3 regions of the Kushneria sp. AK178 genome follow, and region 2 is predicted to be linked to each of the others. Evidence: predicted binding sites of a transcription regulator. Region 2 holds the regulator's gene; each other region holds the start of a gene.
What was found. The regulator sigma-54, encoded in region 2, starts transcription at its own class of promoters, with help from an activator protein. The targets are predictions, from matches to a motif close to TGGCACNNNNNTTGCTNT.

Region 1: the regulator sigma-54 is predicted to act here: its motif matches at 2,256-2,273, upstream of M1D97_RS00960 (NRAMP family divalent metal transporter).
Region 3: the regulator sigma-54 is predicted to act here: its motif matches at 2,012-2,029, upstream of glnL (nitrogen regulation protein NR(II)).

Annotation. Positions count from the first base shown of each region.
Region 1 covers NZ_CP096381.1:210,013-215,391, forward strand. The annotation lists gene M1D97_RS00950 (5-oxoprolinase subunit B/C family protein) at 1-170, opposite strand, end outside; gene M1D97_RS00955 (LamB/YcsF family protein) at 196-966, opposite strand; gene M1D97_RS00960 (NRAMP family divalent metal transporter) at 981-2,219, opposite strand; gene M1D97_RS00965 (GntR family transcriptional regulator) at 2,490-3,158, shown strand; gene M1D97_RS00970 (Hsp20 family protein) at 3,250-3,738, opposite strand; gene M1D97_RS00975 (hypothetical protein) at 3,876-4,394, shown strand; gene M1D97_RS00980 (catalase) at 4,378-5,379, opposite strand, start outside.
Region 2 covers NZ_CP096381.1:2,176,720-2,182,098, forward strand. The annotation lists gene lptB (LPS export ABC transporter ATP-binding protein) at 1-682, shown strand, start outside; gene M1D97_RS09905 (RNA polymerase factor sigma-54) at 802-2,214, shown strand; gene hpf (ribosome hibernation-promoting factor, HPF/YfiA family) at 2,379-2,690, shown strand; gene M1D97_RS09915 (PTS sugar transporter subunit IIA) at 2,694-3,167, shown strand; gene rapZ (RNase adapter RapZ) at 3,179-4,075, shown strand; gene M1D97_RS09925 (HPr family phosphocarrier protein) at 4,062-4,331, shown strand; gene mgtE (magnesium transporter) at 4,420-5,379, shown strand, end outside.
Region 3 covers NZ_CP096381.1:3,271,110-3,276,488, forward strand. The annotation lists gene ntrC (nitrogen regulation protein NR(I)) at 1-902, opposite strand, end outside; gene glnL (nitrogen regulation protein NR(II)) at 895-1,980, opposite strand; gene M1D97_RS15080 (hypothetical protein) at 2,155-2,703, opposite strand; gene glnA (glutamate--ammonia ligase) at 2,833-4,239, opposite strand; gene typA (translational GTPase TypA) at 4,766-5,379, shown strand, end outside.

The DNA of each region.
Region 1 (5,379 bases), 1.5 Mb from region 2:
GCGCTGATACGCGCCGGAATGAAATGGATCAGCAGGGTGCGCGCCGCCGGAATGATGGTGGTGACGCCGTCGATCGGGGTGCGCTGGAGCCGGTCATAAAGCCCCAGCGCCTGCGACAGGTCATCGAGCTCGACCAGCAGGGTGCTCAGGTTGACGGGCAGTATTCTCATGAAAGCTCCCGGCGTGTCGTGACGTTCATGGTGTTTTCCCGGCAAAGGCCTTCAGCTCGACGCCGGCCTGGGCCAGACGCCCACGCACCGCTTCGGCCAGGGCGACGGCGCCGGGGCTGTCGCCGTGGACGCAGATGGAATCGGCTTCAAGGGCAATATCGTGACCGTCGATGGTCTCGATCACGCCGTCATGCACCAGCCGTCGCATCCGCTCGGCGACCCGGTCACCGTCATGAAGCACCGCGCCTTCTTCCCGGCGCGACACCAGGCTGGCGTCACGCTGGTAGGCGCGATCGGCAAAGGCCTCGGCCGCCACGCGCAGCCCGGTATCACGGGCCCACTCGATCAGCGGCGTGCCGGCCAGCGCGACCAGGATCAGCTCGTCATCAACGGTCTTCAACGCCTCGATGACGGCGCGTGCCTGGCGCTCGTCCCGGGCGATGGTGTTGTAGAGCGCGCCGTGCGGCTTGACGTAGCGCACCGACGTGCCGGCGGCCCGGGCCAGCCCCTGCAGGGCGCCGATCTGATAGATCACATCGCCCATCAGTTCATCACTGGCAAGATCCATGTTGCGCCGGCCAAAGCCCACCAGGTCCGGATAGCTGACGTGGGCCCCGACGCTGACGCCGTGTTCGGCGGCGGCCTTCAGGGTGCGCAGGATGCCGCTCGGATCACCGGCGTGAAAGCCGCAGGCGACGTTGGCACTGGTGACGATGCCGAGCATGGTGGCGTCATCGCCCATGTGCCACGCCCCGAAGCTTTCGCCCAGGTCGCTGTTTAAATCGATGGAGGCCATGTGAAACTCCCGGTTCAGGCAGAGGGTGTCAGAAAGTCAAAGATCGGGCCGATGGCGTTAAAGCCCATGGTCCAGGTCAGCGCGCAGACCACCGCCCCCGAGATCAGGAGCCAGCGCGGGTAGCGGTGTCCGTGCATCAGATCGCTTCGGCGCCAGGCGACATAAATGAACAGCGTCAGGCCGACCGGCAAAATCAGTCCGTTGAAACCGCCGACAAAGACCAGCAGCGCCGCCGGGGGCGTGCCCACCGACACAAAGGCGATCAGCGAGATGGCGATAAAGATCAGCGTAGCGCGATTGCGCACGTCTTCACTGATGCCGGGGCGAAAGGCGCTCAGAAAGGTCATGGAGGTGTAGGCCGCACCGATGATGCTGGTGATGCCGGCGGCCCAGAGAATCAGGCCGAAGGCGCGCAGGCCCAGCTCGCCGGCGGCGGCCTGAAAGGCCTGGGCGGCCGGATTGGCGCTCTGGCTGGAGACGTCGATGACCACGCCGCTGGCGACCACGCCGAGAATGGCCAGAAACAGGATATAGCGCATCACGCCGGTGACCAGAATGCCGCGCAGGGCGGCTTGTGAAACGGTATCGACGTTGTCGACCCCGCCCAGCCCTTTATCCAGCAGGCGGTGGGCGCCGGCATAGGTGATATAGCCGCCGACGGTGCCGCCCACGATGGTGGTGATGGTGGCAAAGTTGATGGTGTCGGGCATCACGGTCTGGCGCAGCGCCTCGCCCACGGGCGGATGGGAGGCAAACGCCACGAACACCGTCATCGCCAGCATCACCATGCCCAGCACCACAATGATGCGATCGATGGCCACGCCGGCCCGCCGGGAGGAGAAAATGGCGCCGGCGATCACGGCGCTGATCAGCCCGCCCCATGTCGTGTCTAGCCCCACCAGGGCGTTGAGCCCCAGACCGGCGCCGGCAATGTTGCCGACGTTGAAGGTCAGCCCGCCGACGATGATCAGAATCGCCAGCAGATAACCGCTGCCGGGCAGCGCGGCGTTGGCCACTTCGGGGGCGCGCAGGCCGGTGACGGTGACCACCCGCCAGATGTTGAGCTGCACCACCAGGTCGATGAGGATCGAGGCCAGAATGCCGAAGGCAAAGGCGGCGCCCATCGTGGCGGTAAAGGTGGCGGTCTGGGTGATGAAGCCGGGGCCGACGGCCGAGGTGGCCATCAAAAAGACGGCGCCGATCAGCGAGGCGCGCCGGGAGCGGGCGAACCCGGCGTCAGAAGGTGCTGCCATATCAGGGGCTCCGATGGGGAAGGATGACAGGCCCTGCCAGCAATTGTCGTGCCACAACCGGCAGAGCGACCGGGGCTTGTAGAACTTGTCGACGTTGATTGTTCAACAATACCGGGGCCGATCGCGGTGTGATATTCGACTTGCGTTCCATTGTGGTGCATTGGGCAGGTGAAGGGCGCCGTTATGGTGCGCCTGGAAGGCTTGTCGGCGGGCATCCTTATCGGGAACACTGGGAGACCCTTCAAACGGCATGATCAAGATGGCGCTTCAATGACAACGCAGGGCCTGGAAAACAGAAGCAGACCGCTGGGCGAGACCGTCACAAACGGCATTCGACGGCTGCTGGTGGAGGGGGCGTTTGCCCCGGGGCAGCGCCTGTCGGAAATGGCGCTGTGCGAGCGCCTGGGCGTATCGCGCAACACGCTCCGGGAGGCCTTTCGCACCCTGGCCCATGAAGGCCTGGTGACCCATCAGCCCCATCGGGGCGTCTTCGTGACCCGGCCCGATGCCGCCTCCATCGTTGAAATCTACCGGCTACGACGCTTCATCGAGTGCCGCGCGCTGAGCGAGGCCTGGCCCTGCCATCCGGCAGTGAAGGGGATGCGTGCGGCAGTGGCGGATGCCCGGGCCTTCAGCGAGCAGCAGGACTGGCAGGCGGTGGGCACGGCCAACATGGCCTTTCACGGAGAGATCGTGGCGCTGGCGGACAGCCCGCGGCTGGATGCCTTCTTTCGCGGGGTGCTGGCCGAGCTGCGCCTCGCCTTCGCCCTCATGCCCGACCGGGAGTGGCTGCACGGCCCCTATGTCGAGATGAACCAGCAGGTGCTGGAGACCTTTGACGCCGGCGACACCAACGCGGCCGTGGCGCTGCTGGAGCAGTATCTGGCGCAGTCCGAGCGCACCGTGCTGGCCGCCTGGGAGCGTCAGGCCGCGCCCTGACCCTTTTCTCACACAGCAAAAGGCCCCGCCGGCGTCGGCGGGGCCTTTTTTAACGGCGCATTGATCGCCCTGATCGAGCGAGCCAACGCACTCAGGCGCTAGCGGGCTCGGCGGCAGACATTGTCCGGCTCGAGTGGTCGGTCAGCGCGCGCTGGTTGGAACTGATCGGGATCTGACGGGCGCGCTGCTGCTCGGGCACCACTCGCAGCAGGTCGACCATCAGCAGGCCGTTTTCAAGCCTGGCGCCCTGGATCTCGATATTCTCGTCAAGCCGGAAGGAGAGCCGGAACGAGCGCCTGGAGATGCCACGATGCAGATACGTAACCCCTGAATCGTCGCTGTCACTGTTGCTGCGACCACCGGTAATGGTCAGTACGCGGTTTTCGACGTTGACGTCGAGCTCTTCCTCGGCAAACCCGGCCGTGGCTATCGCAATGCGATAGTCGTTGTCGCCATGCTTTTCGACGTTGTAGGGCGGATAGCTGGGCGCATCGTTGTGCATGGCCTGTTCGAAAAGATCATTCAGTCGATCAAAGCCGATGCTGCGACGAAAGAGCGGAGAAAGGGTCATGGTGTTCATAAAACCTCCTGATGGACAGCAAAGTTCGTCACTACCGTGATTGAGAAATCGCAGACCCGCATGGGCGGCATCTACGCTCGCGTCAGCCGCCCTGATGGCGCCAGCTGCCGCGACATTATGTTAAATAGTGTCGCCTGTTGGCGTTTCAAGTCTTCCCTGAAAAAAATCCTGTCTCTTTTTTTGCCGGGCGTCACTGGTCAGGAAAACAGGGCCGGCAGGCGTCTTTTCAAGAGGACATGTCAAAAAATATCGGGGCAGGGTGGACGGGCATCGATATTGCCCTTTCGAGGGCTGCTCTTTTGGCGCGCGGCGTCGATGGTCATGGAATCACGACCACCGTAAACCGCCTCAGGAATCAGCCCCATGTGCACAGCCCCAACTGCCGGCACGATCATCATCATGAGCATGGCCACATCCATGGTCCGAATTGCAGCCACGGTGTGCAAAAGCCCACGCGCAACGCGTTGAAGGATATCGGCCACAATGATCCTTGCCCCTGTGGCAGCAAATACAAGAAGTGTCACGGCGAACAAGCCGGGCGCACGATACCGGCAGATATAAAAAACCGGCGCCAGAAGGCGCCGGTTCTTTTTGAAAACAGACATCAGGGCCGGGACGCGCCCGACCTGATGCTGCTGATCAGAGCTTGCCGCTGAGAACTTCTTCAGCAGTCACCTGACGGTTGGTGACCGAGCTGGTCCACTGGCCCCAGCCTTCGGCGCTGACGGTGTCACCGTTGTTGCCCAGGTTCTCGAGACGCTTTTTGTCGTCGTCGGTGAGGACCTGTCTGGCCAGCGGCTGGAGATGCTTGACGTCACCCACGCTCATGCCGAGTTTTTCGGCCACGCGGTTGCCGTAGTCGTCATGGACCATCCAGAAGTGCCACAGCATGCGCTCCTGTACGTCACGCTCGCACTGACTCAGCATGTCGCCCATGTTGAAGGTCAGGTCTTCGCGCTCCCAGTCCTGCATGGTGTTGTAGCGACCGCGCGCCTGGACATAGTCGTTGCGACGCTCGATGACGCTGCGCGTGAGCTGGCCGCGAACTTCCGGCGGATGGTTGGGCTCGTCGCGATCAGACTCCTGCAGGCCGTTGTGGATCGACGGCTCGAAGTTGATGTGCGGGTTCTGCCCCTGCGCCACGCCCTGCTCATAGGCCATTTGACCGTCGCGCTGGTTGGTGGCCACGCGCGCATTTTTCGGCTGGTTGACCGGCAGCTGCAGGTAGTTGGGCCCGATGCGATAGCGCTGGGTATCGGAGTAGGAGAAGGTACGCCCGACCAGCATCTTGTCGTCGGAGAAGTCCAGGCCGTCGACCAGCACGCCGGTGCCCATGGCGATCTGATCGTTTTCGGCGAAGAAGTTCTGCACGTTGCGGTTGAGCGTCATCACACCGATCCTGCGCAGCGGGAACTGATCTTCCGGCCAGATCTTGGTGTCATCCAGCGGGTCCCAGTCGAGCTCGGGATGATCATGATCTTCCATGAGCTGAACGAAGACGTCCCACTTCGGATAGTCGCCGCGCTCGATGGCCTCATACAGATCCTTCGAGGCCGAGCCCAGATCCTGCCCCTGCACCTTGGCGGCTTCGGCCGCGGTGAGGCTGGCCACGCCGCACTGCGGATGGAAATGGTACTTGAC
Region 2 (5,379 bases):
GCGCCGTGTCGTTCAGGACATCAGCCTGTCGATTCGACAGGGCGAGATCGTGGGACTGCTGGGCCCCAACGGGGCGGGCAAGACCACCTCGTTTTACATGATCGTGGGACTGATCCAGGCCGATGCCGGCCGTGTCGCCATCGACGACCTGGACCTGAGCCGCAGCCCGATGCACAAGCGCGCCCATGCCGGCATCAGCTATCTGCCGCAGGAAGCCTCCATCTTTCGCAAGCTCTCGGTGGCCGACAACATCATGGCCATTCTCGAGACGCGCAAGGACCTTGATCGCCAACAGCGCCGCGACCGTCTCGATCAGCTGCTCGAGGAGTTCAGCATCACCCATATCCGCGACAACATGGGCATGAGCCTTTCCGGCGGCGAGCGCCGGCGTGTCGAGATCGCCCGGGCACTCGCCATCGAGCCGGCCTTCATTCTGCTTGATGAACCCTTTGCCGGTGTGGATCCCATCTCGGTCGGCGAGATCAAGGGCATCATCCGCCAGCTCCGCACCCGCGGCATCGGCGTGTTGATTACCGATCACAACGTGCGTGAAACGCTCGACATCTGCGATAACGCCTATATCGTCGGCAGCGGCCTGATCATTGCCGAAGGCGATGCCAACGCCGTGCTGAACAACCAGCACGTCCGCGATGTCTATCTGGGCCACGAGTTTCGCCTTTGACCTCATCGGCTTACCGACCGATGGCACGGTATTTGCAACATGTAACGCCTTCAGCACTTGCAAGGTCGCCGCGGACTGGATAGCGTGGCATCAAACGTTGGCGACCGGGCGTTATAACCATGATGAAACCCGCCTTACAGCTACGCACTGGCACCCAGCTCACCATGACGCCGCAGCTGCAGCAGGCCATCCACCTGCTGCAGCTGTCCACGCTGGATCTGCAGCAGGAGCTTCAGATGGCGCTGGAGAGCAACCCGCTGCTGGATGTCGAGGAAGAGCAGAGCATCGAACCGCCGGAAACGCCGGCAGACCGGGAGGACTGGGCCGACAGTATCCCCGAGGAGCTGCCGCTGGATGCCCGCTGGGACGATGTGTATACCAACGGCCCCGCGCCGGGCGCCGCGGAAGACGGCTGGAATATCGAGCACAACGCCGTGGCCACCGATCTGGCCTCGCACGTGCGCGAGCAGATCGCGCTGATGGACATGGACGCGCGCGAGCAGCTGATCACCGATACCCTGCTGGACGCACTGGCGCCCAGCGGCTATCTCGGCACGGACCTGGAGGAGCTGGCCGGCGGGCTGCGTCAGCAGGGCCTGAACGATCTCGTCCAGACCGAGATGGAGCACATGCTGGCGCGACTGCAGCAGTGTGACCCCACGGGCGTCTTTGCCCGTGATCTGCGCGAGTGTCTGCTGCTGCAGCTCGATCAGTTACCCGCTGACACGCCCTGGCTTGCCCAGACCCGCCGCATGGTCCGCCAGTTTCTCGAGCCGCTGGGACAGAATGATCGCCGCCTGCTCAAGCGTCGCCTGAACCTCGACGACCAGGCGCTCGATGACGTGATCGCCACCATACGCGCGCTCAATCCGCGTCCCGGCGCGGCCTTTGAAGATGTCGATCAGCATCTTGTGACCCCGGATCTGATCCTGCGACATCACCCCCGCCACGGCTGGCAGGTCGAGCTCAATCAAAACGCCCTGCCGCGGCTTCGTATCCAGCCCGACTATGCCGCCCTGGTGCGCCGCGCCGACAAAAGCGAGGACAACACCTTTCTCAAGCAGCATCTTCAGGAGGCGCGCTGGCTGCTCAAGAGCCTGTCGAGCCGCAATGATACCCTGCTGCGCGTGGGCCAGGAGATCATGACGCGTCAGGCAGACTTTATCGAACACGGGGATGAGGCCCTCAAGCCCATGGTTCTGGCCGATATTGCCCGGGCCGTGGACATGCATGAATCCACCATTTCGCGCGTGACAACCCGCAAATACATTCATACCCCGCGCGGCGTCATGGAGCTCAAGTATTTCTTCTCGAGCCATGTCGGCCAGGAGGGTGATGCTCACGCCAGTACGGCCATTCGCGCCCGGATACGCAAGCTCATTGGTGATGAAACACCGCGACGTCCGCTGTCCGATGCCCGGCTGGTACAGCTGCTGGCCGACAGCGGCATCATGGTGGCCAGACGCACCGTGGCCAAGTATCGCGAGGCGATGGGTATTCCCTCCTCCAGCGAGCGCAAGCGACTGGCCTGAATCACGTGATATGACATGTCCGACAGTCCTGGAACAAATAACGCCACGATTCAGGGTTTGCGCCAACGGGAAAAGCGTTACAATCTGATGGTAGCCGGAGAGGCTTGCAGGTCCGGCAGCCTGGCCAGGCTGTCGGTTATCCGTTTCGATTCAGGGAGCATGCCATGCAGGTAAATATTACCGGGCACCACGTCGAACTGACCGATGCACTGCGCGAGCACGTCAATCAAAAGCTTGCCAAACTGGAACGCCACTATGACAACATCACCAACGTCCAGGTGACCCTGTCTGTCGAAAAGGAGCGCCAGCAGGCTGCGGCCACGCTCCACGCCGCCGGTGCCGAGCTTCACGCCCAGGCCGAGCAGGAAGACCTTTATGTTGCCATCGACGCCTTGACCGAGAAGCTTGATCGTCAGCTGCTCAAGCACAAGGAAAAAACACAGGCCCGCTCCCAGGGCAACGGCAAATACCTGTAACCCATGACACTTGACCAGATACTCCCTTTCGACCGAGTCCTGTTTGATGTGGAAGGCGGCAGTAAAAAGCGTGTGCTGGAATTTTTCAGCGGGTTCATCTCACAAAACATTCCCAGTCTCGACAGTCAGGAAGTCTTTACCCGTCTGATCAGCAGGGAACGTCTGGGGAGCACCGGCGTGGGGAATGGCGTGGCCATTCCCCATGCACGCAACTCGCACTGCCGTCAGCCGCTGGCCGGATTCATGCGTCTTCAGCAGGCCGTGGATTTCGATGCCATCGATGGCGAGCCTGTCGATCTGCTGTTTGTCCTGCTGGTCCCTGAAACCGCCGAGGACACGCACCTGTCTCTGCTGGCACAGATTGCTGAAGTCATGAACGCCGCCGAGACCCGTCACGCCCTGCGTAATGCCCGGGATGCGCAGGAACTTCACGACATCCTGATGCAGGCCATCAGCCAACTTTCCACGCGAGTATAAGCCGCATGGCCATGGAACTTGTTATCGTCAGTGGACGCTCCGGTTCCGGTAAATCCATTGCGCTGCAGGCGCTGGAAGATCAGGGCTTTTACGCCATCGACAATCTTCCGGCGATGCTTCTCTCTGCCCTGGTCGACGAACTTCAGGCCGGCAGTCCACACCGCAATCGGGTCGCGGTCAGCATCGATGCCCGCAACCTGCCCGACGCGCTCGAGCGCTTTCCGGAGCTTCTGGAAGCCCTCTCCACACGCGGCATTCACTGCCGGGTGGTCTATCTGACGGCAGACTCCCGCGTCCTGCTGGAGCGCTATGCCGCCACCCGACGACGTCATCCGCTCACGCGGGAGACCCAGATGACACTGGCCGAGGCGATCGAGGCGGAGCATCAGTTTCTCTCTCCCCTGCGCCATACGGCCGATCTGATCATCGATACCTCCGCTCAGTCGGTGCACGATCTAAGACGCCGTGTGGCCGAGCAGGTGGCGCGTCACGACATCAACGATCTGACGCTGACCTTTGAATCCTTCGGTTTCAAGCGCGGCGTGCCGCTGGATGCCGACATGGTGTTTGACGTGCGCTGTCTGCCCAACCCCTACTGGGATCCGCGCTATCGAACCCAGACCGGGCAGGACGATGACGTGATCGCCTTTCTGGAGGCCCACGATGAAGTCAGGGCGATGTTCGGCGACATCTGTCAGTGGCTGGAACGCTGGCTGCCCTCCTACCTGGCCAGTCATCGCAGCTATCTGACCGTGGCCATTGGCTGTACCGGCGGCCAGCACCGCTCGGTCTATCTGGCCGAGCAGCTTGGCGAGCACTTTGCCGACCAGTTCCCGGCCGTGCGCATTCGCCATCGTGAGCTGACCATCCAGCGCGCTGTCAGCGAGGCGGGTGATGCTTCAGCGTGACCTGACACTGACCAATCGTCGCGGACTGCACGCCCGGGCTGCCACACGGCTGGTGCAGTGCTGTCAGCCCTTTGAGTCGCGTGTCACGGTCTGTCATGGCGAGAGATGTGCCGATGCCGCCAACATCATGTCCCTTCTGATGCTGGCCGCGCCCTGTACCAGCGTGGTCCGGGTTCAGGTCGAAGGCGAGGATGCCGAAGAGGCGCTGGCCGCCATCGTGGCGCTGTTTGATGCGCGCTTTGACGAAGATCAGTAGCCCTTTCGGGCATTCACGAACATTATTCGGCTCTAAACTGGCATACGGCGCCCGAACGGGCTGACACAGGGACAGGGACGTCACGGCAATGAGCAATGAGCAGCAAGGAGGCCAGCCTCGTCTGGAGCGCCTTGAACACGCGCTGGCGCGTCGGGAAATGGATCAGGTACGCCGCCTGCTCCGTCGCGGCCTGCCCCCCGCCGACATCGCCCGGCTGCTGGAGTCCACGCCGCCGCGCGAGCGTGACATTCTCTGGGAACAGGTCGACCATCACGCCAAGGGCGAGATCCTTCAATACCTCAATGATGACATCCAGACCGAATTTTTGACCCGGATGGATGCCTCACAGCTGCTGCTGGCCACCCAGCAGCTCGATAACGACGACGCCGCCGACCTGCTGCAGCGTCTACCCCACACCACGCTGGAAGACATCCTGTCGATGATGACGCCCGACCGCCGGGCGCGCATCGAAATGGTCCTGTCCTATCCCGAGGACACGGCCGGCGGTCTGATGGACACCAATACCATCACGATTCGCCCGGATGTCACCCTGGACGTGGTCCTGCGCTATCTGCGTCGGCACACGCGGCTGCCCGAATCCACGGATAACCTGCTGGTGGTGACGCGTCACAATGAGCTGATCGGTGCCCTGCCCATCAACCGCATTCTGGTCAGCGCTCCGGGCATCAGCGTACGCGAGATCATGGACACCGATGTGGTCACCCTTACGGCACTGATGCATGAAGATGACGTGGCCAGCCTCTTCGAGCGCCGGGACCTGATCTCGGCACCGGTGATCAGCGCCGACAATCGGCTGCTGGGGCGCATCACCATCGATGACGTGGTCGATGTCATTCGCGAAAACTCGGCGCGCACCATGATGAGCATGGCGGGTCTCGAGGATGAGGAGGACACCTTCGCCCCGGTGCTGCGCACCAGTCGCCGACGCGCCGTCTGGCTGGGCATCAATCTGGTGGCGGCCACGATCGTGTCGATCGCCATCGGCTTTTTCGAGGACACCATCCAGCAGATCGCGGCCCTGGCGGTG
Region 3 (5,379 bases), 1.1 Mb from region 2:
AGCCGGTGGAACAGGTCCTCGCGAAAGCGCCCCTCCTCGACCAGCTGCTCCAGGTGCTGGTGGGTGGCGGCGATAATGCGCACGTCCACCCGTACCGGGACGTGGCCGCCGACCCGGTAGAACTCGCCATCGGCCAGCACGCGCAGCAGCCGCGTCTGGGTTTCGGCCGGCATGTCACCGATCTCGTCGAGAAAGAGCGTGCCGCCGTCGGCCTGCTCGAAGCGGCCGCGGCGCTGGGCAGTGGCGCCGGTAAAGGCGCCCTTTTCATGACCGAACAGCTCCGATTCCATCAGATCGCGTGGAATGGCGGCCATGTTGAGCGCGATAAAGGGCTGATGGCCACGCGGGCTGTGCTGGTGCAGGGCGCGGGCGACCCGCTCCTTGCCGGTCCCCGACTCGCCGTTGATCATCACGGTGATGTGGGAGTGGGAGAGCCGACCGATGGCGCGAAACACCTCCTGCATGGCCGGCGCCTCGCCGATGATCTCGGCCTGGATGCCCTCCGGCGCTCGGGCTGGAATCTGGCGCTCGCGGGCATGAGCCACGGCGCGGCGGACCAGCGACAGCGCATCATCGACGTCAAAGGGCTTGGGCAGGTATTCGAACGCGCCGCCCTGATAGGAGGCCACGGCGCTGTCGAGATCGGAGTGTGCGGTCATGATGATCACCGGCATGTCGGCATGACGCTCGCGCACTCGCGCCATCAGATCCAGGCCATCGACGCCCGGCATGCGAATGTCGGTAAGCAGGACATCGGGAGGCTGGCGATTGATCGCCTCCTCGGCCTGGTCGGCCCGTTCGAAGCTCGAAACCTCGATATCAGGCTGGGCCAGCGTACGCTCGAGTACCCAGCGGATGGCGCGATCATCATCCACGATATAGACGCGGGCCGTATCACTCATGGGTGCCTCCGTTGGCAGGTCGGTCGTGCTCGGTATCGCTGAAGCCTTCCAGCGGAATCAAAAGACGAAATTCGGTATGACCGGGGCGGCTGTCACACTCGATCAGCCCCTGGTGCTGGTGCAGGATCGACTGGGCGATCGACAGCCCCAGCCCGCTGCCCTCGGCGCGCCCGGAGATCATCGGATAAAACAGCGACTCCGCCAGCGTCTCGGGGACGCCGGGGCCGTTGTCGATCACGCAGACCTCGCAGACCAGCCGGTGGCGCTCGGCGCCCAGCGTGAACTGCCGCCGTGCCCGGGTGCGCAGGGTGACCGTAGGCTGCTCGGTGGCGTTTTCCTTGAGCGCCTGGACGGCGTTGCGGGTGACGTTCAATACCGCCTGAATGAGCTGGTCGGCATCGCCCATGATGGCGGGCAGACTGGGGTCATAGTCCCGCACCAGCGCGATGGTGTCGGTCTCGGCCTGTAAAAGCGCTCGCACCCGCTCGACCACTTCATGCACGTTGATGGGCTGCTGCTCGACCGGCCGGTTGGGCCCCAGCATGCGATCGACCAGATCGCGCAGGCGATCGGCCTCCTCGATGATGATGCGGGTAAATTCGGTGAGGCTGTCGTCGGGCAGGTCGCGCTCGAGCAGCTGCGCCGCCCCGCGGATGCCGCCCAGCGGATTCTTGACCTCGTGCGCCAGCCCACGGGTGAGCACCTTGACCATCTCCTGGCGCGCAATCAGCGACTCCTCGCGAGAGATGCGCATCAGGCGGTCGCGCGGTTCAAACTCCAGCAACAGCTCGGTTTTCGACAGGGGCGTGGCGGTGTAGTCCACCGTGATGCGCTCGCCGCTGGTCAGCGCCAGCGGCGTTTCGCGCTGGGTATAAGGATGTTGCAGGCGCAGGGCATCGGCCAGCATGGTGGCAATCCGCCCTTCCTCGCCGTCCAGACACTCAAGCCGCGTGCCCTCGACCCGCGACAGGCTCAGGCCCATCAGGGCTTCTGCCGCCGGGTTGAGCCAGCGAACGCGTAACTGCTCATCCAGCAGCACCACGGCCGTGGTGAGATGTTCCAGCAGGCGTTGATGCATGAGCACCTCGTTAACGTCATTTCCCCTGAATAGTGCAAAAAGCGCGCCACATGTGACAGGTAGCGCACCACATGGGGAAGCAATGCCATCAGGCGAGCGCGACAGTGGTCCATCGACGACGTTGCGCGATCCATGATGCACCTTTTTAGTGCACAAGGACCAGCATCTTGCCGATTACGGTGGCGACGCCGGTGCAGGGTCAGGTGACGACACGACCTCAAGCGTCATGACCGGTGAACGCTGGCGCACGGTGCCGCTGCGATCGAGCACCTCGGCGATCAGCTCATGGCGACCGGCCTCGAGCCCAATGGCCATCAGCACACGACTGGCCAGCGGTGACTGGTGCCGCTTGCCATCGACGCGCAGCTGCACCCGATCGCCCTCGCGCAGCCGCGGCACGATCTCGAGGCGCAGAGGAATGCCGCGACGCGCCCGCTCGACACTCACGGGTGCTGACCGGGGCTTGAGGCGCACGTATTGATAGGGCGTAAAGGCCGCCGGCGCGGACGGTGTGATCGGGCGCTCGCTGGAGGCGCCGGCCGGTGACAGCACACGCGGCGCGCGCACCTCGGCACGGGTGCCGCCGGGGCGATCGCTCCAGACGACATGGCCGTGCGCGTCCGTGTGGCGATAGACCGCCGCCCGGACATCCGGCATCACTGCCGCCGGCAGCAGCCAGACAACGACGGTCCATAGCATCAGGTAACAGGGGCGACCCGGCACGGCAGCAGTTCCACGGGGACAGGGGAGCCCCATTATGGCGCGCCTGACCCGGCCCCCGGACGATAAAAAGCCCCGCCGAAGCGGGGCTTTTCCCTGGACAGGCCCGCGGACAGGCGCCTGGCGTCAGGTTTAGAGGCTGTAGTACAGATCGTACTCGACGGGGCTCGGCGCCATGCGAACGGCCGTGACGTCTTCCATCTTGAGCTCGATGTAGGCCTCGATCATCGATTCGGTGAACACGCCACCCTCGGTCAAAAAGGCATGGTCTTCCTTCAGCGCATTGAGGGCTTCCTCGAGGCTCGAGGCGACCGTGGGCACGTTGAGCGCTTCCTCGGCCGGCAGATCGTACAGGTTCTTGTCCAGTGCCTCACCCGGATGGATCTTGTTGCGGATGCCATCGATACCGGCCATCAAAAGCGCTGCGAAGGCCAGGTACGGGTTGGCCATCGGGTCGGGGAAACGGGTCTCGACACGCTTGGCCTTGGGGCTGGAGGTATAGGGAATGCGGATCGAGGCGCTGCGGTTGCGGGCGCTGTAGGCCAGCATGACCGGCGCTTCAAAGCCCGGGACCAGACGCTTGTAGGAGTTGGTCGACGGGTTGGTGAAGGCGTTCAGGGCACGCGCATGCTTGATGACACCGCCAATGTAGTACAGCGCGGTTTCGGACAGCCCGGCGTACTCGTCGCCGGCAAACATGTTTTCGCCGTCCTTCCAGAAGGACTGGTGAATGTGCATGCCGCTGCCGTTATCACCGGCCATCGGCTTGGGCATGAAGGTTGCGGTCTTGCCATAGGCATGTGCCACGTTGTGGATCACATACTTCATGGTCTGCACTTCGTCGCACTTCTGCACCAGGGTGTTGAACTTCACGCCGATTTCGTTCTGACCGGCGTTGGCCACCTCGTGGTGATGCACCTCGACGCTCTGGCCCACGGCTTCCAGCGTGGCGCACATGGCGCTGCGGATGTCGTGGAAGGAGTCGACCGGCGGGACCGGGAAGTAGCCGCCCTTGACGCGCGGACGGTGGCCCATGTTGCCGCCTTCGAACTGGCCGTCGGTCGCCCAGGCGCCCTCTTCCGAGGAGATACGGAAGAACGAATGGTTCATGTCGTTCTTGAAGTGCACCTCATCAAAGATGAAGAACTCGGGCTCGGGACCGAAAAAGGCCGTGTCACCCAGGCCGGTGCTGCCCAGATAGGCTTCGGCGCGCTTGGCGATCGAGCGCGGATCACGCTCGTAGCCCTGCATGGTGGCCGGCTCGATGATGTCACAGCGCAGGACGATGGTGGGGTCTTCGGTGAACGGGTCGAGATAGCCGGTGCCGTCCTGCGGCAGCAGGATCATGTCGGACTCGTTGATACCCTTCCAGCCGCCAATCGAGGAGCCATCAAACATCTGACCGTTTTCAAAGAACTCGTCATCCACGGCGCGTGCCGGAATGGTGACGTGCTGTTCCTTGCCCTTGGTATCGGTAAAGCGCAGATCGGCCCACTTGATATCGTTTTCTTCGATCAGGGCAAGCGTTTTCTCTGACATGTGACTCCTCCAATAAAAAGGATACTGCTTTAAAACCGTTAACAGGACGCCATCACTTCGCAACCGTTGTATCACGCGCAAGCACAGTGCATGCAAGTCCCGCCGTGTACCCAAATAATGCATACAGCGTGCCAAAATGGCGCAAGCCCGCTGCCCGGAATTGAAAAGTAGCGCCGATACAGCAGGTTAAATGCACGAGCGATCACACCGCCAGCCGTTCACGACACGGCGCCTCCCGCGGGAAAGGGGTGTCGGGGGGTGACACTGCACCACAAGCGTTCAAAAATCGTCTTTTATGCACCAAAAATGCGCATTACCCGACCACGCTCTGTCGTCACAGTGTCACGCGCTCTCCGTTTCATGATCTTCAGGCGGCTGCGCCACGATTTCCAGCTATTCGACCGCCGACTTAGCCTATACAATGCGGGGCCAAATTTATTGCACGCTGCTGGCGTGACCGCTCCCACAACGCACGGTCACGCTCCTACCCAGAACAGGCGCGTGTACACAAAGGTGAAAACGCGTTATGTCCGATACGCTTACTTCCGGCAATATCGAGAAGCTGAGAAATATTGCCATCATTGCCCACGTTGACCACGGCAAGACCACGCTGGTCGACAAGCTGCTGCAACAGTCCGGCACCCTGGACCGCAAGGCGGAGAACCAGGAGCGCATCATGGACTCCAACGACCAGGAAAAGGAACGCGGCATCACCATCCTGGCCAAGAACACCGCCATCAGCTGGCACGACTACCACATCAACATCGTCGACACCCCCGGGCACGCCGACTTCGGGGGTGAGGTCGAGCGTGTCATGTCGATGGTCGACTCCGTGCTGCTGATGGTTGATGCCGTTGACGGTCCGATGCCGCAGACCCGCTTTGTGACCCAGAAAGCGTTTGCCCAGGGCCTCAAGCCGATCGTGGTGGTCAACAAGATCGACCGGCCGGGCGCGCGCCCCGACTGGGTCATCGATCAGATCTTCGATCTCTTCGACAACCTGGGCGCCACCGACGAGCAGCTCGACTTCCCGATCATCTACTGCTCGGCGCTCAACGGCATTGCCGGCATGGACCCGGACGATCTCGCCGAGAACATGGACCCGATGTTCCAGTCGATCGTCGACATTGTCGAACCGCC